Regions from separate parts of the Hahella sp. NBU794 genome, predicted to be linked through region 3. Evidence: predicted binding sites of a transcription regulator. Region 3 holds the regulator's gene; each other region holds the start of a gene.
The links. The regulator sigma-54, encoded in region 3, starts transcription at its own class of promoters, with help from an activator protein. The targets are predictions, from matches to a motif close to TGGCACNNNNNTTGCTNT.
Positions count from the first base shown of each region.

Region 1: a site for sigma-54 is predicted at 2,584-2,601, ahead of urtA (urea ABC transporter substrate-binding protein). Genes of this name have one in related genera too.
Region 2: a site for sigma-54 is predicted at 3,592-3,609, ahead of ACQYWX_RS29940 (PEP-CTERM sorting domain-containing protein). Genes of this name have one in related genera too.
Region 4: a site for sigma-54 is predicted at 3,384-3,401, ahead of ACQYWX_RS17110 (PEP-CTERM sorting domain-containing protein). Genes of this name have one in related genera too.

Region 1 is NZ_CP192738.1:4,764,290-4,769,076, reverse strand. Features, by position in the region: gene ureC (urease subunit alpha) at 1-472, opposite strand, end outside; gene ACQYWX_RS20740 (urease subunit beta) at 536-841, opposite strand; gene ureA (urease subunit gamma) at 862-1,164, opposite strand; gene ACQYWX_RS20730 (urease accessory protein UreD) at 1,257-2,195, opposite strand; gene urtA (urea ABC transporter substrate-binding protein) at 2,652-3,941, shown strand; gene urtB (urea ABC transporter permease subunit UrtB) at 4,046-4,787, shown strand, end outside.
Region 2 is NZ_CP192738.1:6,789,073-6,793,859, reverse strand. Features, by position in the region: gene ACQYWX_RS29950 (PEP-CTERM sorting domain-containing protein) at 1-1,363, shown strand, start outside; gene ACQYWX_RS29945 (PEP-CTERM sorting domain-containing protein) at 1,684-3,252, shown strand; gene ACQYWX_RS29940 (PEP-CTERM sorting domain-containing protein) at 3,655-4,787, shown strand, end outside.
Region 3 is NZ_CP192738.1:1,429,400-1,434,186, reverse strand. Features, by position in the region: gene ACQYWX_RS06430 (KdsC family phosphatase) at 1-20, shown strand, start outside; gene lptC (LPS export ABC transporter periplasmic protein LptC) at 25-603, shown strand; gene lptA (lipopolysaccharide transport periplasmic protein LptA) at 587-1,111, shown strand; gene lptB (LPS export ABC transporter ATP-binding protein) at 1,108-1,833, shown strand; gene ACQYWX_RS06410 (RNA polymerase factor sigma-54) at 1,956-3,452, shown strand; gene hpf (ribosome hibernation-promoting factor, HPF/YfiA family) at 3,568-3,876, shown strand; gene ptsN (PTS IIA-like nitrogen regulatory protein PtsN) at 3,883-4,347, shown strand; gene rapZ (RNase adapter RapZ) at 4,374-4,787, shown strand, end outside.
Region 4 is NZ_CP192738.1:3,883,093-3,887,879, forward strand. Features, by position in the region: gene ACQYWX_RS17105 (ImpA family metalloprotease) at 1-3,018, shown strand, start outside; gene ACQYWX_RS17110 (PEP-CTERM sorting domain-containing protein) at 3,459-4,193, shown strand; gene ACQYWX_RS17115 (hypothetical protein) at 4,321-4,787, opposite strand, start outside.

The sequences.
Region 1 (4,787 bases), 3.3 Mb from region 3:
CGCCGCCCAGCATGGTGGTGACGCCGGACATCAACGCTTCTTCGATTTGCTGCGGACAGATGAAATGTATGTGGGCGTCGATGCCGCCGGCGGTGGCGATCATGCCTTCGCCGGCAATGACTTCGGTGCCGGGGCCAATAATAATGTCGATGTTGTCCTGAATATCCGGGTTGCCCGCTTTGCCGATGGCGGCGATGCGACCCTGCTTGAGCCCGATGTCCGCCTTGACGACGCCCCAGTGGTCAAGAATCAGCGCATTGGTGATGACGGTGTCCACCGCTTCTGTATTAGGACGTTGTGACTGTCCCATACCGTCACGGATAACCTTACCGCCGCCGAATTTCACTTCGTGGCCGTAGGCGGCGTAATCTTTTTCCACTTCAATCCATAATTCGGTGTCGCCCAGGCGCACCCGGTCGCCTACGGTTGGCCCGAACATGTCGGCGTAGGCGGCTCTAGAAATCTTTGCCATGGTGATAAGTCCTGCTGTGTAACCTGTTTGCGTGCTGCCTTATTTTTGTCGCGCCGGGCGTCGTCATAAGTCGCCCATGACATCGCCGCGGAAACCGTAAACCTTGCGCTCGCCGCCCAAGGCGACCAGCTCCACCGTGCGGGTTTGTCCGGGTTCGAAACGCACAGCGGTCCCAGCGGCGATGTTCAGGCGGAAGCCGCGCGCCTGCTCTCGCGGAAAGGACAGCGCCGGGTTGGTTTCAAAGAAGTGATAATGAGAACCCACTTGCACCGGCCGGTCGCCGGTATTGGTGACTTCCACGGTAATGGTCGGCAGGCCGGCGTTGATTTCGATATCGCCGGGGAGGGCGTCTATTTCTCCTGGAATCATGACTGGATCTCCATCAGCGATTAAGGGATAGGGTTGTGGACCGTGACCAGTTTGGTGCCGTCCGGGAAAGTGGCTTCCACCTGCACCTCTGGAATCATTTCCGGTATGCCGTCCATGACGTCATCCCGCGTCAGCAGCGTGCGACCGTAAGCCATCAGCTCCGCTACGCTGCGGCCATCCCGGGCGCCTTCCACGATTTCCATGCTCAGGTAGGCCATCGCCTCCGGGTAATTCAGTTTCAATCCCCGCGCTTTACGACGCTCCGCCACCAGTGCGGCGGTGTACAGCAGCAGTTTGTCTTTTTCTCTAGGGGTGAGTTCCATCGTGAACTTCCTCTTTTATCTTGCGGTTACTTTTATTGTTCGATTGCTGAGCTTTGAGCCGTCATCGGCGATCGCCTCAAAACCGGTCTGCGTCAGGTCGCCCATATTCGCGGCGGATGGCTTTCCACGCCGATTAACGCTGGACGCAGCAGGGACCACGCCGCCATAAACAACCGCTTGATGGGCTCCGACTGCTGACACAGCGCGCGCAGGATGATCAGATCGTCCTTGCGCGTCAGGGTCCAGCGCAGGTCTTTGTCTACGGTAAGGGCGGCGATGGCTGCATTCGTCTGCAACGCCTCGCGGCATTGTTGCAGCAGCTTTTGCGGCGAGTCCTGCACGTATCCGGCGAGCATCGATCCGTAAACCTGGCGCCCCTGCAGTCCCCAGGGCTCTTTAAACCCGGGGCCCTCGCCGCGCAACGCGACCCGCTCGAAGAAGCAGAGCGCGCCGTCACGCAGAATCTGGGTGGTCTGGGTAAACGCGCCGCGGGCGAATGGAGCGTCCGCCGCCGGGCGTCCCAGTGCGGTAATTTCCCAGGCGATGAAGCGGCTGGCGGCGCTGGTCTCCAAGCGCAATGTCTGCGCGCCCTCGGCGCCGTCGTAAATAATATTTTCCTGGGGCAGCCATTCCAGGCTGTCCGCGTCGGCGCAGTGCAGGCGAACGGTCTGACATTGCCGGTGTCCGGCTGCGTCAGTGCGATAGATTTTGCCGGCGGAAGGGGTAGTGAACAGCGCGCCTGCGCCTTGCTCCACTCTGGCGTCAATTTCGATTTCATCTCCGCAAACCAAACCGCCGGGAGGATGCAATATATAGATGTGGGGGCGTTGCGCGCCTTCTGGATAAAACGGTCGTTGCACCCGCAGAGGGCCTTGGTGAACGGCTTGCTTCAATATGGTGCGATTTGACTCTTTGGTCAGGTTTAATGTGAGCGACGCCCGCCAGTTTCTGGCGCCGGTGGCGGCGGAAGAGCCAGGATTCAATTCCTGCTCCGCCTGCTTGTTTTTATCGGTGAATTGCTCTGCAAGCATTACGCTGCGTACCTTTACGCTGGGGTCGCGATCTCTGTCCGCGACTTTCTTCTTACCCGCTGCGCCCTGAAACAATGCGTGGACGCGCTCGTTTCTGTCTCGTTGTGGCAAGTCATTAAGCGAATGCTGTGCCAACCCCTCGCCATTTTGGCGCTGACAGGGCGAAGGCGACGGTTTAAAAGCGTTCAGGGGCTCTGTTTTTGCACCGCTTTGGTTCATGGGTTTGGCGCGCCTTAAGTGGGGCGTCAGGCATTTTTTGAGCGCGCCCCGATATTGTGCCCCCATGCTTGAGACATGGGTCACACTGGTGCGAATGGAGGCTCCGTAAAACTACGTATCTTTGGGTTTTCAAATGTAACGTTATGAAAACAAAGAGATAAAAAAGTGATGGAACACTGCGTGCGTTGCTTGCGACGGGAGAAACTCACAACATTAACCCGTATCGGAGTTCGTACAATGAAAAAAATGTCTAGGCGTGTTGGGATTGGTTTGAGCGCGTTGGCCCTTTCGATCAGCGCCTCCCTGGCGCAGGCGGCGGACACCATCAAGGTGGGCGTTCTGCACAGCCTGAGCGGAACCATGGCTATCAGCGAGACAACTCTGAAGGATACAGTTCTCATGCTCGTGGATGAGCAAAACAAGAAGGGCGGCCTGCTTGGCAAGAAGCTTGAAGCCGTCGTGGTTGATCCCGCTTCCAACTGGCCGCTGTTCGCAGAGAAAGCGCGCGAGCTGTTGGAAAAAGACAAAGTGGATGTGGTGTTCGGCTGCTGGACCTCCGTCTCGCGCAAATCCGTACTGCCGGTGTTTGAAGAGCTGAACGGCCTGTTGTTCTATCCGGTGCAATACGAAGGGGAAGAGTCCTCCAAGAACGTTTTCTATACCGGCGCCGCGCCTAACCAGCAGGCGGTGCCTGCGGTCGACTATCTGATGAATGAGCTGGGCGTGAAGCGCTGGGTGCTGGCGGGCACCGACTATGTGTATCCGCGCACCACCAACAAAATCCTGGAAGCCTATCTGAAATCGAAAGGCGTTAAACAGGAAGACATCATGATCAACTACACGCCTTTCGGACACTCCGACTGGCAGAGCATCGTCTCCGACATCAAGAAGTTCGGTTCCGCCGGCAAGAAAACCGCAGTCGTCTCCACCATCAACGGCGACGCCAACGTGCCTTTCTATAAAGAGCTGGGCAACCAGGGCATTTCCGCGGAAGACATCCCGGTCGTGGCCTTCTCCGTGGGTGAAGAAGAGTTGTCCGGTCTGGACACCAAGCCCCTGGTCGGCCACCTGGCGGCCTGGAACTATTTCATGAGTGTGGACGCGGAAGCGAACGATGAATTCATCGATTCCTGGAAAACCTTTATCAAGGATAAAAAACGCGTCACCAACGACCCCATGGAAGCGCACTTCATCGGCTTCAACATGTGGGCGGAAGCGGTCAAGAAAGCCGGGACTACCGATCCAGACGCAGTCGGTCAGGCGATTGTCGGCGTCACGGTGCCTAACCTGTCCGGCGGCTACGCCACCATGATGCCGAACCACCACATCACCAAACCGGTGCTGATAGGCGAAATTCAGGAAGACGGTCAGTTTGAAACCGTGTGGCGCACTTCCGGCGCTGTCATGGGCGACGCCTGGTCCGACTATCTGCCGGGCAGCAAAGACCTGACGGCGGACTGGACCCTGCCTTTGAGTTGCGGCAACTACAACGTCAAAACCGGCAAGTGCTCCGGGCAAAACTATTAATCGATAACGCCCATCCCATCGCGGAAATTACTGTGACGCCGGCTTCGACTGGCGTCACAGCGCAGACTTCCGCCGGGCGTAAACCGCTACGGAAAGAGTAACCCATGCGACGACTTTCCCTCCTGTTTTCCTCAAGCTCGCGGCTGAGTTTTGCAAGACTGGGCTGCGCGCTGTTAATGATATGTATGTGGGTGCTGGGCTCCGGCGCGCAGGCGGAGCCCGCTGACGCTCGCCTGGAACCCATACTTACCCAATTAAAGACGGCGGGCTTTGCTGAAAAAGAGCAGCTCGTCAGCAAATTAAGCGAGATTGACGATCCCCAGGTCGCTCCCATTCTCAGCGCGTTGCTGGAAGGCGATCTGCAATACGCCAAGAAAGGCGAGGGCGAGGTGGTTATCTTGCGCTACGCCAATGATCTTTACTCTGCGAAAAACGCGCTGACCGGCGAGGTGACGGAGGATGTCGAGAAGCGCGCGTTCAAGAAGATCAGTGTGAATAATTCCCTGCGGCAATTGCTGCGGGAAAGTCTGGCGGCGCTGCAATTGCGTGCGCCGGATGTAAATGTGCGTCTGGAAGCGGCGCGCAATATGATGAAATCCGATGACGCGAGCAATATTCCTCTACTGCAGCGCGCGCTGGAGAAAGAGCAGGATGCGCCCGTTCAAGAGCTGTTATCTGTCGATCTGGCCATGTTGCAGGCGCGCTATGGCGAAACAACGCAGAGTCGGGTGGCGGCGATAGAGCAACTGCAGGGCGAGCTGTATGTGGAAGTGCGTTCGCTGCTGCGCAGCTTTCTGAACACCAACGGCCAGGGCGAGTTCCTGGAGCCGGACCCAGCCGTAAGGC
Region 2 (4,787 bases), 1.6 Mb from region 3:
TGGAGCAAACTGGGCGGGAGGCTCAGCGCCGAGCACTGCAGATACAGCATCATTCAATACGGATGTTGCCGGTTCGTATACTGCATCCTTATCGCAGGATACTGATGTCGATAATGTGTCAGTAAAAAATGACGACGTCGTGATCGATTTGAATGGCCGGAATTTGGAAACGATGACAGGAATATCTGTCAGCGGCGACAAAGGCGCTACGTTAACGCTGAGGAATGGCTCCTTTAATCAGAACGGTGATGAATTCGGAGACCTGGTGGAAATCATGGTAGATAGCGCCTCAGCCTCCGAAAGCAGACTTGTGTTGGATGGCGTTGATTTCGGCGGGAGAGGAATGGGCTCAAGGATGCAGCTTTACGTGGGTTATCCTCCTGCATCGGGTGGGACCAGAGAAGGGGTGTTAGAGCTGAAGAATAAGTCTGGCGTCACCGGGCAGTCTGCTTATATCGGGGGCAAATTGATCCTTTCGGAAGGCTCTAGTATGGGCCTGGCTGGCGAGTTGGACCTTGATGGCGTTCTGGAGATTACAGGCGGTGCTGGGCTAGGGTCTTCCGGCGCTTATATATCCGGAAAAACGCTGGTGGATGGAAGAGGCTCAGATCTCAGTGTAGGCGAGTTCGGAGATTTTAATGGAGAGACCACCTTTCAAAATGGCGCTACGGGTTCGGGCGGCCGTATCTCTACGGGAGGGCGCTTTACTGTAGATGGCGCTGGAACTGAAATTAGGGCTATAGGTTCTATGGATTTGGGCGGTAATGTTGTCGTCAGTAATAGCGGGAGCCTTGTGTCCAGTGATCTGATTACGGTTACTGGCGTTATGAATTTAGACAACGCTCAAATTGAAGCCTCGTCTTTAATGACTGAATTCGCTGGCCGTATTCAGGGCGCTGGAGATATTACTGGTAAAGTTAAGAACACGGATAAAGGAACCGTCGCGACGGGAGCAAACGGTTCTTCTTTGAATATTGATGGAAACTATACGCAGGAGCATGGCGGCACGTTGGAGCTGACCCTGGGCGATTGGGATGCGATTGGCGACTACAAGCTGAATATCACCGGTGAGGCTGATCTGGACGGCATTCTGAAGATTGATCTTTGGGATACGTTTAAACCCCAGCTGAATGATGTGTTCACGCTGATCAAAGCGGAAAACATCAACGGTATGTTCAGCGATTTTGTGTTGCCGAAACTGTCTCCTGGCTTAGGTTGGGACTGGGGAAGCGACATGGTGGCGGGCATGGAGACGTTTAGCCTGAAGGTCGTCAAAGGCGTGCCAGAGCCTTACACCATCGTATTGATGACCATTGGCCTGGCGGGATTCGCTGGCGCGAGACGTTTTCGTAAAGCGGCGTAAGCCCAGTCCTGCTTATTGAGATATTCCGCCCGTACTTTGTGATATCGCAAAGTACGGGACTTACCTTCCTACTCCTGACATTCTGTGACCATTTACTGCGCACCTCGCCTGCTAACTCCTGTCGATATTAATCGTCGTTTCTGACCTTACAATTTATAACCTCAACGTTTCATGGCCTCAGTGTGAGCGCTGTACATGGATGCAAAATACAAGTTTTCTGAACAAGAAAGCGTTCTTGTAAGTTGTTGATTTATATGGTCAAAATATTTTACACGAAACGTGACGAATTTTATGGAAATAATTTTAAGTAACTGAATTTAATGCAGAAAATATTTTTGGCTCATACCTTGCTAAAACGGCTCCGCCTAAAAACGAACTATTACACAAGGGGTGTAACAATGAAGACTACTCAAGGTCTAGGAATTTTAACTTCATTAGTATTTGTAAGCTGTGCTTCCGTCTCCCAGGCGGCGGTGATTGACTGGAGCAATGTAAGCGGCGGTGATTTTAACAATGGAGCAAACTGGGCGGGAGGCTCGGCGCCAGGCGCTGCAGATACAGCATCATTCAATACGGATGTTGCCGGTTCGTATAGCGCATCCTTATCGCAGGACGCCAGTGTTAATGATGTGTCAGTAATAAATGACGACGTCGTGATTAATTTGAGTGGGCATAACCTGGATACAGCTAGAGGTATAACGGTAGGCGGAGCTAAAGCCGGGAAGCTCGTAATGCGAGATGGAGCTTTTAATAAAGAACAAGGTTATGAAGGTGGATTAGTCTCTATCTCAGTTGGCAGTCAGGTTGACACAGAAGGAACGTTTGTTATCGACAATGTGGATTTCGGCGGTTATGGGATGGCGGGAAGGATGCTGTTTCACATTGGCCATTCTCGTTGGACAGTTGGAAAGGGCGCTTTGCAGATTAAGAATGGTTCGGATGTTTTGGGGCAATCTGCCTTTGTTGGATCGCACAGTGATGTATCAATCACCGGCGGCTCAACCTTTTCCTTGGCGAATGACTTTTTCCTGGAAAGTGGCGCTTCACTCGATGTTTCAGAGGGCTCGCAGTTTCACATGTCATATGGCTCTCTGGATGGCGAAGTGTTGGTGAGTGGCGAAGGTTCTAGCTTAAATTTCTCTGAAATCGCTGGAATTGGAGGAGTCCTGACTTTTCAAAACGGAGCGACAGGAAGTGGCGCTGACACTGCAGTCGGCGGTAATCTGATTATTGATGGGGTGGGTACAGAGTATGAAAACTGGACATATCTTATGGATATAGGAGGAAACGCGACTGTCACTAATGGAGGCCTTCTTAAATCCGCAGATGCTATCTCAGCAATACCAGGAGGCGTATTGCTGTTGGATGAAGGTAAGGTCGCCGCGCAAAGAGTGATGACCGAAGGCGGTAAAATACAAGGGAATGGCGACATTACCGGTAATGTCCAAAATACATATGAAGGAACCGTCGCGACGGGAGCAAACGGTTCTTCTTTGAATATTGATGGAAACTATACGCAGGAGCATGGCAGCACGCTGGAGTTGGCCTTGGGCGATTGGGATGCGATTGGCGACTACAAGCTGAATATCAACGGAGACGCTGATCTGGACGGCATTCTGAAAATTGATCTTTGGGATACGTTTAAACCCAAGCTGAATGACGTATTCACGCTGATCAAAGCGGAAAACATCAACGGTATGTTCAGCGATTTTGTGTTGCCGAAACTGTCTCCTGGCTTAGGTTGGGACTGGGGAAGCGACATGGTGGCGGGCATGGAGACGTTTAGCCTGAAGGTCGTCAAAGGCGTGCCAGAGCCTTACACCATCGTATTGATGACCATTGGCCTGGCGGGATTCGCTGGCGCGAGACGTTTTCGTAAAGCGGCGTAAGCCCAGTTCTGTCTATTGATATGTTTGGCCCGTACTTTGTTAAATTGCAAAGTGCGGGTTTTTACGTTCCCTTCTTTTAATCGGCCTTAATCTATACGTATCTGAACTTTATTTGTTTATTTATAAAACAAATTATCACCTAATTGTCTTTTCTTGTATATGGTAAGTCATCTTTATAAAAATGAGATTTGCTGTCACATATATATTGATAGTACAAGTATTCTTAATAGTTAAGTGTTCTTGTAAGTTATTGATTTATATGGTCAAAATATTTTACATGTTTGTCTTGTTGAAGATTTTATAAGTTATATATTGTTGATTTTAAATATGAAAATATTCTGGTCCGCACCTTGCTAACGAGTCTGCGCCATATAAATGAACTAATACACAAGGGGTGTAACAGTGAAGACAACTCAAGGTCTGGGAATTTTAACTTCATTAGTGTTTGTAAGCTGCGCGTCCGTTGCGCAGGCAACGGTCATTGACTGGAACAATACAGGCGGCGGTGATTTTAATAATGATGCAAATTGGGTGGGAGGGACGGCTCCCAGCGCATCGGACTCAGCTTCGTTCAATACGGGTGCAGACAGCGCTTATACCGCGTCACTGTCTGAGGACGTAAATGTTCAGGGCGTTTCAGTGAAGAGCGATGAGGTTGTTATTGACCTCGATGGTCATAACCTGGAAATGCAAGATGGTATTTCTGTAAACAGCCATTCAGGCGGACATTTAACACTGAAGAATGGTGTACTCAATCGGGATAGAGACGACACTGACGAAGAGATAAGAATACTGGTAGGAAGTGAGAGCGGTTCTAAAGGCAGCCTTGTTCTTGATGGAATGGAAACAGGAAGAAGCGCTTTTTTAGGGATGAAATATTATGTCGGCTTTTCAGACACGGATAGCGGAGGAGGCGAAGGGTCGCTGGAGCTGAAAAATAAGACGCATATTTCCGGATACTCTACTCATGTGGACGGCAGGTTAGCGCTTAACGACGAGGCCTTCATGGGGCTGAATGAAGATCTGTATTTAAGAGAAGGCGTGATCGAAGTTAATGGTGGTTCTTGGTTGTCTGCAGAGGAGGCGGAACTTAATGGAAAAGTGCTTATGGATGGGAATAACTCAAGCCTGAGCGCACAGTATATGAATCTGACGGAAGAAGGGACTATTAGTATAACTAACGGCGCCAGGGTCTCTGCGGAACTTGGCGGCTACTATGGAAAAGTAGTGATAGATGGAAAGAACTCTTCAATGGACATTTGGGATACAGCTTATTTTGGTGGAGACCTGATCATTCAAAATGGCGCAACCATGACGGGTAGCTATATCAAAATTGGTAAGAGTTTGACCATCGAAGCAGGTTCTAAGTTTGATGAAGGAAGTTATTTCTTCATTGATGGAACGACAACGGTTAAAAACGGAGCAAGTCTCTCAAGCAGAGAGTTAATTGTCAGATCTGGTGGCGCACTGGTGATGGAAGACAGCGATGTCGACGTGAATATTATGCAAACGGAAGGCGGCAAGGTCCAAGGCTC
Region 3 (4,787 bases):
CCTTGGAAGCCTACCTGTAACTTCATGACAGAACTCTTCAGACAATACAGCAAATGGCTCTACGCGGCTTTGGCGGCGTTTCTGGTTATTTATCTGGTCGCTTATCAGGACGAAGCAAGCGTCCCGTTCTTCGAGGAAGAACCGCTCCTGAAAGACGAACCTGACGCATTTGTCATCAACGCGGTTTACACCACCTACAACAAAGAGGGCGCACTCACCAGCCGCCTGCAAAGCCAACTGGCGAAGCACTATCCCGATACAGACACCGGCGTACTGACGCGCCCCAATCTGGAGATCTTCCAGCAAGGGGAGAAAAGCTGGCATGTGGAGTCTCAGGAAGGCGAACTGCTGATCAAGCAGGACACCCTGAAACTGCGTGGAGACGTGGAAGTAAATGGAGCCTCCAACGACGGCGCGCCGATTCTCATGCAAACGCAAGCGCTCGACTACAACAACAAGTCACGCTTTATCAGCACCGATCAACCCGTTAAGATAACTTCAAATATCAATCAGTTAACCGCTGTCGGAATGGAGGCGGACATTGATAAAAAGCTTATTGTATTACTTTCTCAGGTAACCGGCGTTTATGCACAACCCAAGTAAACTATTCACCGCGGCGCTGTTATTGGGCCTTATTTTCGCCCCGCTTAGCCATGCATTGGACCTTCTTAACGGCAGTGACGAACCGGTGCGCATCAAAGCGGGACGCTGGGAGAGAGACGGCCAGAAAGGCATCGACACCTATATCGGCAATGTCGTTATTACCCAGGGCAAATCCAGCATCGAGGCGGACAAAGTCATTTTATACACCGACGACAATGGCATCAGCCGCTTCCAGGCGACCGGCAAACCCGCTCATTTAGTGCAGTTTGACCAAGAAAAACAAACTGAAACTCACGCTTACGCAGAAAACATGGACTATGACCGCAGCCAGAGTAAAGTCGTTATGCGTAACCATGCACGCATTCTTCAGGACAACAGCTCAGTGGAAGGCGAAGAAATTATTTATTTCACAGACAAGCGTTTAGTCACGGCAAAGGGAGCCTCATCGGGCAATCAAACCGAGCAGGTTGAAATTATCTATCATCCGCCCAAATCTAATAAACAATGAGCACTCTCACCGCCAGAAACCTGGCCAAAGCCTACAAAAAACGCCCCGTAGTAAAAGATGTGTCCGTTGAAATTCGCAGCGGCGAAATCGTGGGCCTCCTCGGCCCTAACGGCGCCGGGAAGACTACCTGCTTCTACATGGTGGTAGGACTCATCCCCAGCGACAAAGGCAGCGTATTTATTGACGAAACGGAAATTACCGGTTTGCCTATGCACGGGAGAGCGCGCAAGGGCATTGGCTATCTGCCGCAGGAAGCTTCGGTCTTCAGAAAGCTGTCCGTAGAGGACAACATCTACGCCATCCTTGAGACCAGAGCGGATCTGAGCCGCAAGGAACGTAAGCTTAAGATGGAAGAGCTGCTGCAGGAGTTTCACATCACCCATATTCGCAAAAGCCTTGGCATGAGTCTCTCGGGGGGCGAGCGTCGACGCGTGGAAATCGCTCGTGCGCTGGCTACGGAGCCAAAGTTTGTCTTATTGGATGAACCTTTCGCCGGGGTGGATCCTATTTCCGTCAATGATATCAAGCAGATTATTGAGCATCTCAAAAAGCGCGGCATCGGCGTTTTAATTACAGACCATAATGTGCGCGAGACCTTGGATATTTGTGAACGCGCCTATATTGTCAGTGAAGGATTTATTATCGCAAGCGGCGCCCCAAGTGATATCCTTGCCAACCCAAAGGTTAGAGAGGTCTATCTGGGTGACCAGTTCAAACTTTAGTTTAACCGGCGGCCTCCATCCAAGATGGACCCCAAGGCTCAAGAGCTTAGGATTAAAGCACCTAATAACTATGAAAAACTCACAAGATCTGTGCCTGAATCGGTGGTAAGCATCAGATGGTTATGAAAACTTCATTGCAGTTAAAGCTGGGTCAACAGCTGACCATGACCCCGCAACTGCAACAAGCAATAAAACTTTTGCAGCTTTCAACACTGGATTTACAGCAGGAGATTCAACAAGCGCTTGAGTCCAACCCCATGCTGGAAGTGTCTGAAGAAGACGAATCTCCCAACCACGTTCAGAACGATACGATCAGCGACATGCTCGCTAACAACTCCAGCAAGGAGCGAACGCAAGAGTCGGGCATGGATGAAGGAGGATTCGCTGAAGAGGACAACTGGTCCGATTCCATTCCGAACGACCTCCCCGTCGATACCGCCTGGGATGATGTCTTCCAGAGCGGATCAAGCAGCTACAGCGGCGGCGAAGATGACGAATACGACTTCGAATCCCGCAATAGCAAAGGCGAAACCCTGCAAGACCACCTTCTCTGGCAACTAAACCTTACCCCCATGTCCGACATTGACCGCATGATCGCTGTTGCGATAATTGATGCAGTCAATACTGACGGCTATCTCTCCCTCACTCCAGACGAAATTCATGGCGGACTGCAAACTGAGGGGGAAGAAGAAATTGAGCTGGACGAAGTACGCGCCGTTTTAAAACGCGTACAGCAATTCGATCCTCCTGGAGTCGCCACCTGCAACTTACAGGATTGCCTGCTAAGCCAGCTGAATCAGTTGCCTAAAGACACCCCCTGGCTCGGTCAGGCCAAGCTGGTGGTCAGCCACTATATCAATCTGCTTGGCAACCGCGACTACGCCCAGTTGATGCGCCGCAGCCGCCTGAAAGAAGACGATCTGCGGGAAGTTCTCAAACTGATTCAAAGTCTGAACCCAAGGCCGGGCGAAGGCATTCAGGAAAGCAATACCGAATACGTGGTTCCTGACGTTATCGTCAAAAAAGCCAACGGCCGCTGGCTGGTGGAGCTGAACCCTGAAATCGCTCCCAAGATCCGCATCAACCCTGGCTATGCAGGTTTGGTGAGACGCGCGGACAACAGCTCAGACAACACTTATTTACGCGACCAGTTACAGGAAGCACGCTGGTTTATCAAAAGCTTGCAAAGCCGTAATGAAACTCTGTTGAAAGTCGCTTCACAAATCGTCGAACATCAGCAAGGATTCCTTGAGTACGGCGAAGAGGCGATGAAGCCACTGGTGCTGCACGATATTGCGGAGGCGGTGGAGATGCATGAGTCGACGATTTCCCGAGTGACCACCCAGAAATACATGCACACTCCTCGCGGCGTATTTGAGCTGAAGTACTTTTTCTCCAGCCATGTCAGCACAGACACGGGTGGCGAGTGTTCTTCGACCGCTATTAGAGCTATTATCAAGAAGTTAGTCGCGGCGGAATCACCGAAGAAACCATTGAGCGACAGCAAAATTGCTGCGCTGCTTGGCGACCAGGGCATCAACGTCGCCCGTCGCACGATCGCAAATTACCGGGAGGCGCTTTCCATTCCGCCTTCCAATGAACGTAAGCGGTTAATTTAAAAGGAGGAATGCAGGCATAAGACTTAAATCAAATAGTCACAAATTGGATGTGCTAGTATTTTTCATGGAAGTGCAAAATTCATAATGCACCGTATATTGGCATTAGGAGCAAAGTATGCAAATGAACATCACCGGACATCAAGTCGAGTTAACTGAAGCACTGAAAGACTACGTTAACAACAAGTTCGACAAGCTCGAACGACACTTCGACAGTATCAGTAATGTCCAAGTTACGCTCTCCATTCAAAAACAGCGTCAGATTGCGGAAGCAACCATGCACATAAGCGGCGCTGACCTGCATGCCAATGCTGAACACGAAGATATGTACGCGTCAATTGACGCACTGGTGGACAAATTAGACCGCCAGATCCTCAAACACAAAGAGAAGCACGTTGATCGGATGCACGGCGCATCCGCCAGATAACAGAACATGGCCCAAACCACACTAACTATTGAGTCAATTATCTCGCCCGCCCTCACACGCTGTGGGGTGTCGGGCTCGAGTAAGAAGCGCGTTCTCGAATATATCGCCAATCTGATTGCGCAACATTTTCCGTTTTTGGACGAGAACGCCATTTTTACCAACCTGATATGCCGTGAAAGACTCGGCAGCACTGGTATCGGCCAGGGTATCGCAATACCTCATTGCCGCCTGGAAAACTGCGACCGCATCATAGGGGCCTTGCTTACACTCAAGGACAAAATCCCTTTTGACGCCATAGACAACGAACCCGTGGACCTGCTGTTCGTTCTGATCGTGCCTCAAGAGGCCACCAGCGAACACTTGGACCTACTGAGCCAGCTGGCCCAGAAATTCAATGACCGTCGCTTCTGCGAACACCTGCGCGACTGTGACAACGACGAAACCCTGTTCAGGAGGGTGCTGGAGAAATAATCCAGCTTCGATGGAAAGAGGAAGACATGAAGCTGATTATCGTAAGTGGTCGTTCAGGCTCCGGAAAAAGTACGGCGCTCCATGTCCTGGAGGATATGGGCTATTACTGCATCGATAACCTGCCTATCGGTCTCCTCTCGCCTCTCACCCAAGAGGTGCTGGACCAGGGGAAAACCCAGAATCAGCAACTCGCCGTCAGCATAGACGCCCGCAATCTTTATAGGGACCTGTCGGATTTCCCGTCGATCTACGCCACTCTGCAGGCGCACAATATCGATGTGGAAATCATCTATCTTGACGCCAATGACGCCACCTTGATCAAACGTTTTCATGCAACGCGTCGCAAGCACCCGCTCAGCAGTAAAAGCACATCACTAAAAGAAGCCATCGCCAAAGAGAAACAGCTGCTGGAGCCGATCGCCACCCTGGCGAACCTCTAT
Region 4 (4,787 bases), 2.5 Mb from region 3:
GACGATACCGACGATGGAGACGACGCATCTGACGATAGCTCCAGTGGAGACGGTGCGGGCAGTGACGACGACACAGGTAGCGACGACTCAGACGACGATAGCTCAGGCAGCGACGCCAACCAGCCTCCCACTATTTCCGGGACGCCCAGCCCATTAGCCAAAGAAGGCGAGCCCTTCAGCTTCACCCCCACTGTTAACGATATAGACAGCGACACCCTTACATTTCAGTTAGTGAACGGTCCATCCTGGATGAGCATCAACACTAACACCGGCAAAGTTACGGGCTCTCCCAGCGCAGATGACCTGGGCATGGCGAAAGGCATTGTCATCCGCGTATCTGACGGAGAAAAAAGCGCCGATTTGAAGTTTGATCTGGAAGTCGCCTTCAATCCCGTGGAACAGGCCATTCGTACCGGCGACGCACTGGTCGTCGAAAACAGCCGTGATCTGGCGTCCGCCGCGTTGCGCACAATTGAAGCCAACCGCACCCGCTACAATCAAGCCCGCATTGATCTGTTCCAGCTGAATACCGATGGAACCGCCAAAGGCGACAGTCTCACCGCCATTGATTGGGACCCTACTCACGACGCCGCGCAGATAAGCGCCATGTTTGGCGAAAACGAAGCCATTCTGATATCCAATGCGGCCAATGAAGGCAAAACGGTTTATAACCGCGGCTTTGGCGTTATCGGCGAAGACGATGCGCGCTATATGGTCCTCGGCGGCAACCCTATGCGCGAACGCGGCGGAGCCAATGAGCAAATGCACCAATTTATGCAAAACGCGATCGTCTGGCTGACTGGTAGAAATAATTTCGACGCACAGCCGCTTAAGCTGGTCATGGCGCAAATGGATGAAAGCTACTGGTTTCATGACGCCACCGGCGTGCGCAAGTGGCTGGACCAGCGCTATGGCGAAAACGTCAGCTATAACGCGCAGGGAGATTGCGATGGCTCCAAGCTGGCGGACTGCCTCAATACAAATCCGGACTTACTGATCATTTCCCAAAAAAGCGAGGAAGCGGACGTTGACGCCGTCACTGCGACGGTAGCCGCCGCCATGGCGAAAGGAACGCCAGTGCTGTATCTACACTGGGACGGCAATTTGACCAGCTTGGGAGGTAATCTTTTCACGCTGTTTAACGTGTCCTACCAGGAAGACAACTACTGGAAAAGGCTCTATCTAAGCGGTTATGACTCCATCGACGACATGGGCAAGATTCCGGAGAGCGTCACACAAGTTAAAACCATGCTGACTCACTTTGAAAACGAGGACTACGCTTTCGACTGGTCCGCCTGTGATGGCGAGAACTGCTCCGCCGTCAGCGGCCTGAATGCCGGTTTCTTCGAAGGCGCGGATGAAGTGCGCAGCATCATGTCCAATCTGGACAAGAGTAAGACGGATATTTTCGCCAACGAAGGTAAGCGCTATCAGAAGTTGCTCGCGCTATTGGGCGACCACTACCGCGCCAGCGCCACCTATCCTATGGACAAAATTACGACGGAAGATAATGCGTTCCTGAAATCGCTGTACGCGGACTACTCGGTCTACAACTACCGCGCGCTGAATCCCGCACAAAAGGATATGGGCAATTTCAGCCGCAGCAACTTCGATCATGTCTCAACCGTCAGCAAGACCATAGACATGGAAAGCAAGCGCTATTTCCGCGCCGCCGGCGTTTACGCTCTGCCTGGCCACACGGTCAAGGTGACTCGCCTGGACAGCGCCGACGTGGCCACGTCCATCTTTGTCAACACACAGCGTTCCGGCGCCACCCATCAGTTTGAGAAGAACGGCTATACCCGTCCGAAATTCCTGCAGACGCCGAAGTTCAATATAAAATCCGGCGAGAGCATTACCTTCACCTCCACCTACGGAGGCCCGGTGCAAATTGAATTTGGGAGCAACGGCAAGAACGTTTCTTTCCGATTCGAGAATGTGGGTGAGCATCCCTTCTGGAACGGCGAAGAAGACAACGCCAGCTTTGAACAGGCCTTGGCTCAGGGCGACTACGATTGGGCGGAACTCGTCACGCCAGGCTTCGAAGTACACTCAAAGCTGGATAAAATGCGTAAGTCCATGCAGGACGAAAACTGGAAAACCGGCGCAGCTTTGGCGGCGGGAACCATGCGCTACATCCATAACTTCCCGCACATCCTGGCGGGCTTCAAAGGACCTGGCATTGACGTAGTGGCGGAGATACATGACTTCGCGGCGGCGCACAGCCTGGAAATCGAGCATATCGATATCGTGAAGCACATGAATGCGGATCAGGCCACCTGTGGTTATGGCTGCTCAGGCAACCCTTATGACGCCTATTGGGAGTTCAGCCCGATTGGACACGGCGACATTCACGAGCTAGGTCATGGTCTGGAGCGCGGTCGTTTCCGCTTCAGCGGCTGGGAAGGACACGCAAGCACCAACCCATACTCCTACTATTCGAAGTCGCACTACTATCTGGATACCGGTAAAAACCCGAGCTGCCAGTCGTTGCCCTTTGAAAGCATGTTCAATGTGCTGCGCGACTCCGTCAGCGAATCCGATCCTCAAGCCTATGTGCAGAGCCAGAAGTTAACCGGATGGTCCAACGGCGCCGGCATCACCATCCAGATGATGATGACCGCTCAGGGCGAAGGCAAACTAAATGACGGATGGAACCTGTTACCCAGACTGCACATACTCGACCGCAACTTCAACGCGGCGTTAGCCAGCGAGGAAGCCTGGTCAGCGGCGAAAGCTAATTTGGGCTTCTCCCAATACAGTCTGGATGAAGCAAAAAGCATTAACAGTAACGACTGGATGACAGTGGCGGTATCCTACGCGACAGGCCTTGATTTCCGTGATTACCTGTCCATGTGGGCGTTGCCGTTTAGCGCTAAGGCGTCAGCCCAGGTTGCGTCCTTCAGTCTGCCCATGGCGCCGCGCAAGTACTATGCGTCTGGCGGCGACCAGTTCTGTTATGGCCTGGATAAGCCGAGCATTCTCGTAGACGGCGTGCAAACCTGGCCCAGCCTGTAAAACTTTACTCGTCTTCCTTAGCGAAGATCAGGTGATTAATAAAGCGGCGCATAGCGCCGCTTTTCATTTCAGGCGCGCCTAAACAAGTGTCCGGGAAAGCGCACAACCGTCAGAAAATTTACAAGGTTAAATTTAAAGAACTGGTTTTTCCTGTCCGGTTCTACTGACATGTCAAAGCGCCAAAATATTTTAACCCCCTCTTTTTATTTCTTTATTTTCAATAGGATAAGTGACTTTTATTAAGTGCTTCCGTATGTCTGTTTTCTCAGACTCGCCCCTCCCACTGTCAGTAAATTTTACGGATTAGGTAATACGGACTAGCTAATGACAGCCTGTCACATTGAAAAATAAGGTTAATTGGGTTTTGGCACAACCAATGCGTGAGAAAGCGGTGATGTACCCAGACCTACTTACCCCAATTAGAAAAAAAGGAGTTGGTTATGACCTCAAGAATAAAACACGCCCTTACAGCGCTGTCTTTGAGCGTAGCCGCAGTCAGCGCACACGCAGTCACCATTAACGATGGTTACAACGGGGCAGGACTTTCATACAACGGCGACGTTTACGGTAACCCAGACATCTACCAAATTACTCATATGGAAGTGACTCACGACAGTGACAACCTCTATGTGTCTATCTTCACAAACTTCTTCGAAGGCGCTGATAGCCTAGGCCATAAATATGGCGACCTGTTCATCAGCGTCGACGGCTGGCACCCATTCGGCAATGCAGCAGATCGTTATAAAGACGACGATATCACCAATGGCGAGAAGTGGGAGTTTGCTCTAGACACATCAACGGGCGATCTCTACAGCCTGTCCATGGTCGATTATATGGATCAGCTAGTTAGCTCCGGAACCAGCAGCAGCGTTCGAAAAAATCAGGAAGTCTTAGTAAATACCTCCAAGGCGACCCTGGTAGGCGGAGAAACCTCAAGCGTAGACTTGAGTGGCGTCAGCAACACCGTCGGCACACTAGGAGTTATTTCGTACACACTGACTCTGGCGGATTTGGGTCTTGACCTCAGCGCACCTACTTCACTTGGCTTCCGTTGGTCGGCCACTTGCGCTAACGATATCATTGAAGGCGGATTGAGCGTTCCAGAACCAGGCACACTGGCGATGTTGGGATTGGGGCTTGTCAGCTTAAGCCTATCCCGTCGTAAAAAAGCCTGATTTTTGCAAACTCGTACTATAAGTCGATAAGAACAGGGTGACAGGTGTAAGGCGCAGCGGAGAGTGTAGAGTTTTTTTACACTCTTGTTACACCCCTCCCGACTACAACCGAACAGGGACGTTTTACTTACTCCGTGACAAACTCCGACACCAGCGCCAGCGTGTCGCTCTCTCTGCCGATGAAAATCGTCGCCTTCCACAGCATACGTCCGGTAATGCATACGGGCAGGTATCCTTCCCCTTGATATGATCCGTCCGCCATCCGCGTTAGTTTGGTCTGGTTAAGCCCCATGTACATATCGGCGCCCTCAAAGTCGACACGGACCCGTTCCGCCTCTATGCCGTGTAGTTGGAGACGAATCGGAAATGCGCGCGCGGGATGAATCGGCTCATCGCCAAATGAAAAGCTTACATTGCCTGCATCGACCGGAAGGCTACACTGACCTCGTTCAGGCGTGCATTCAGTGACTTTCAAATACTGGATATTCTTGAATTGGTCGATATCGAGAGCGCCTGAGCTGGGAAGCCATTGCCGCACCAGACCTAACGACGCCAGAAACAACACCAGGGCGAGCAATACTGCTCCCCTCACCC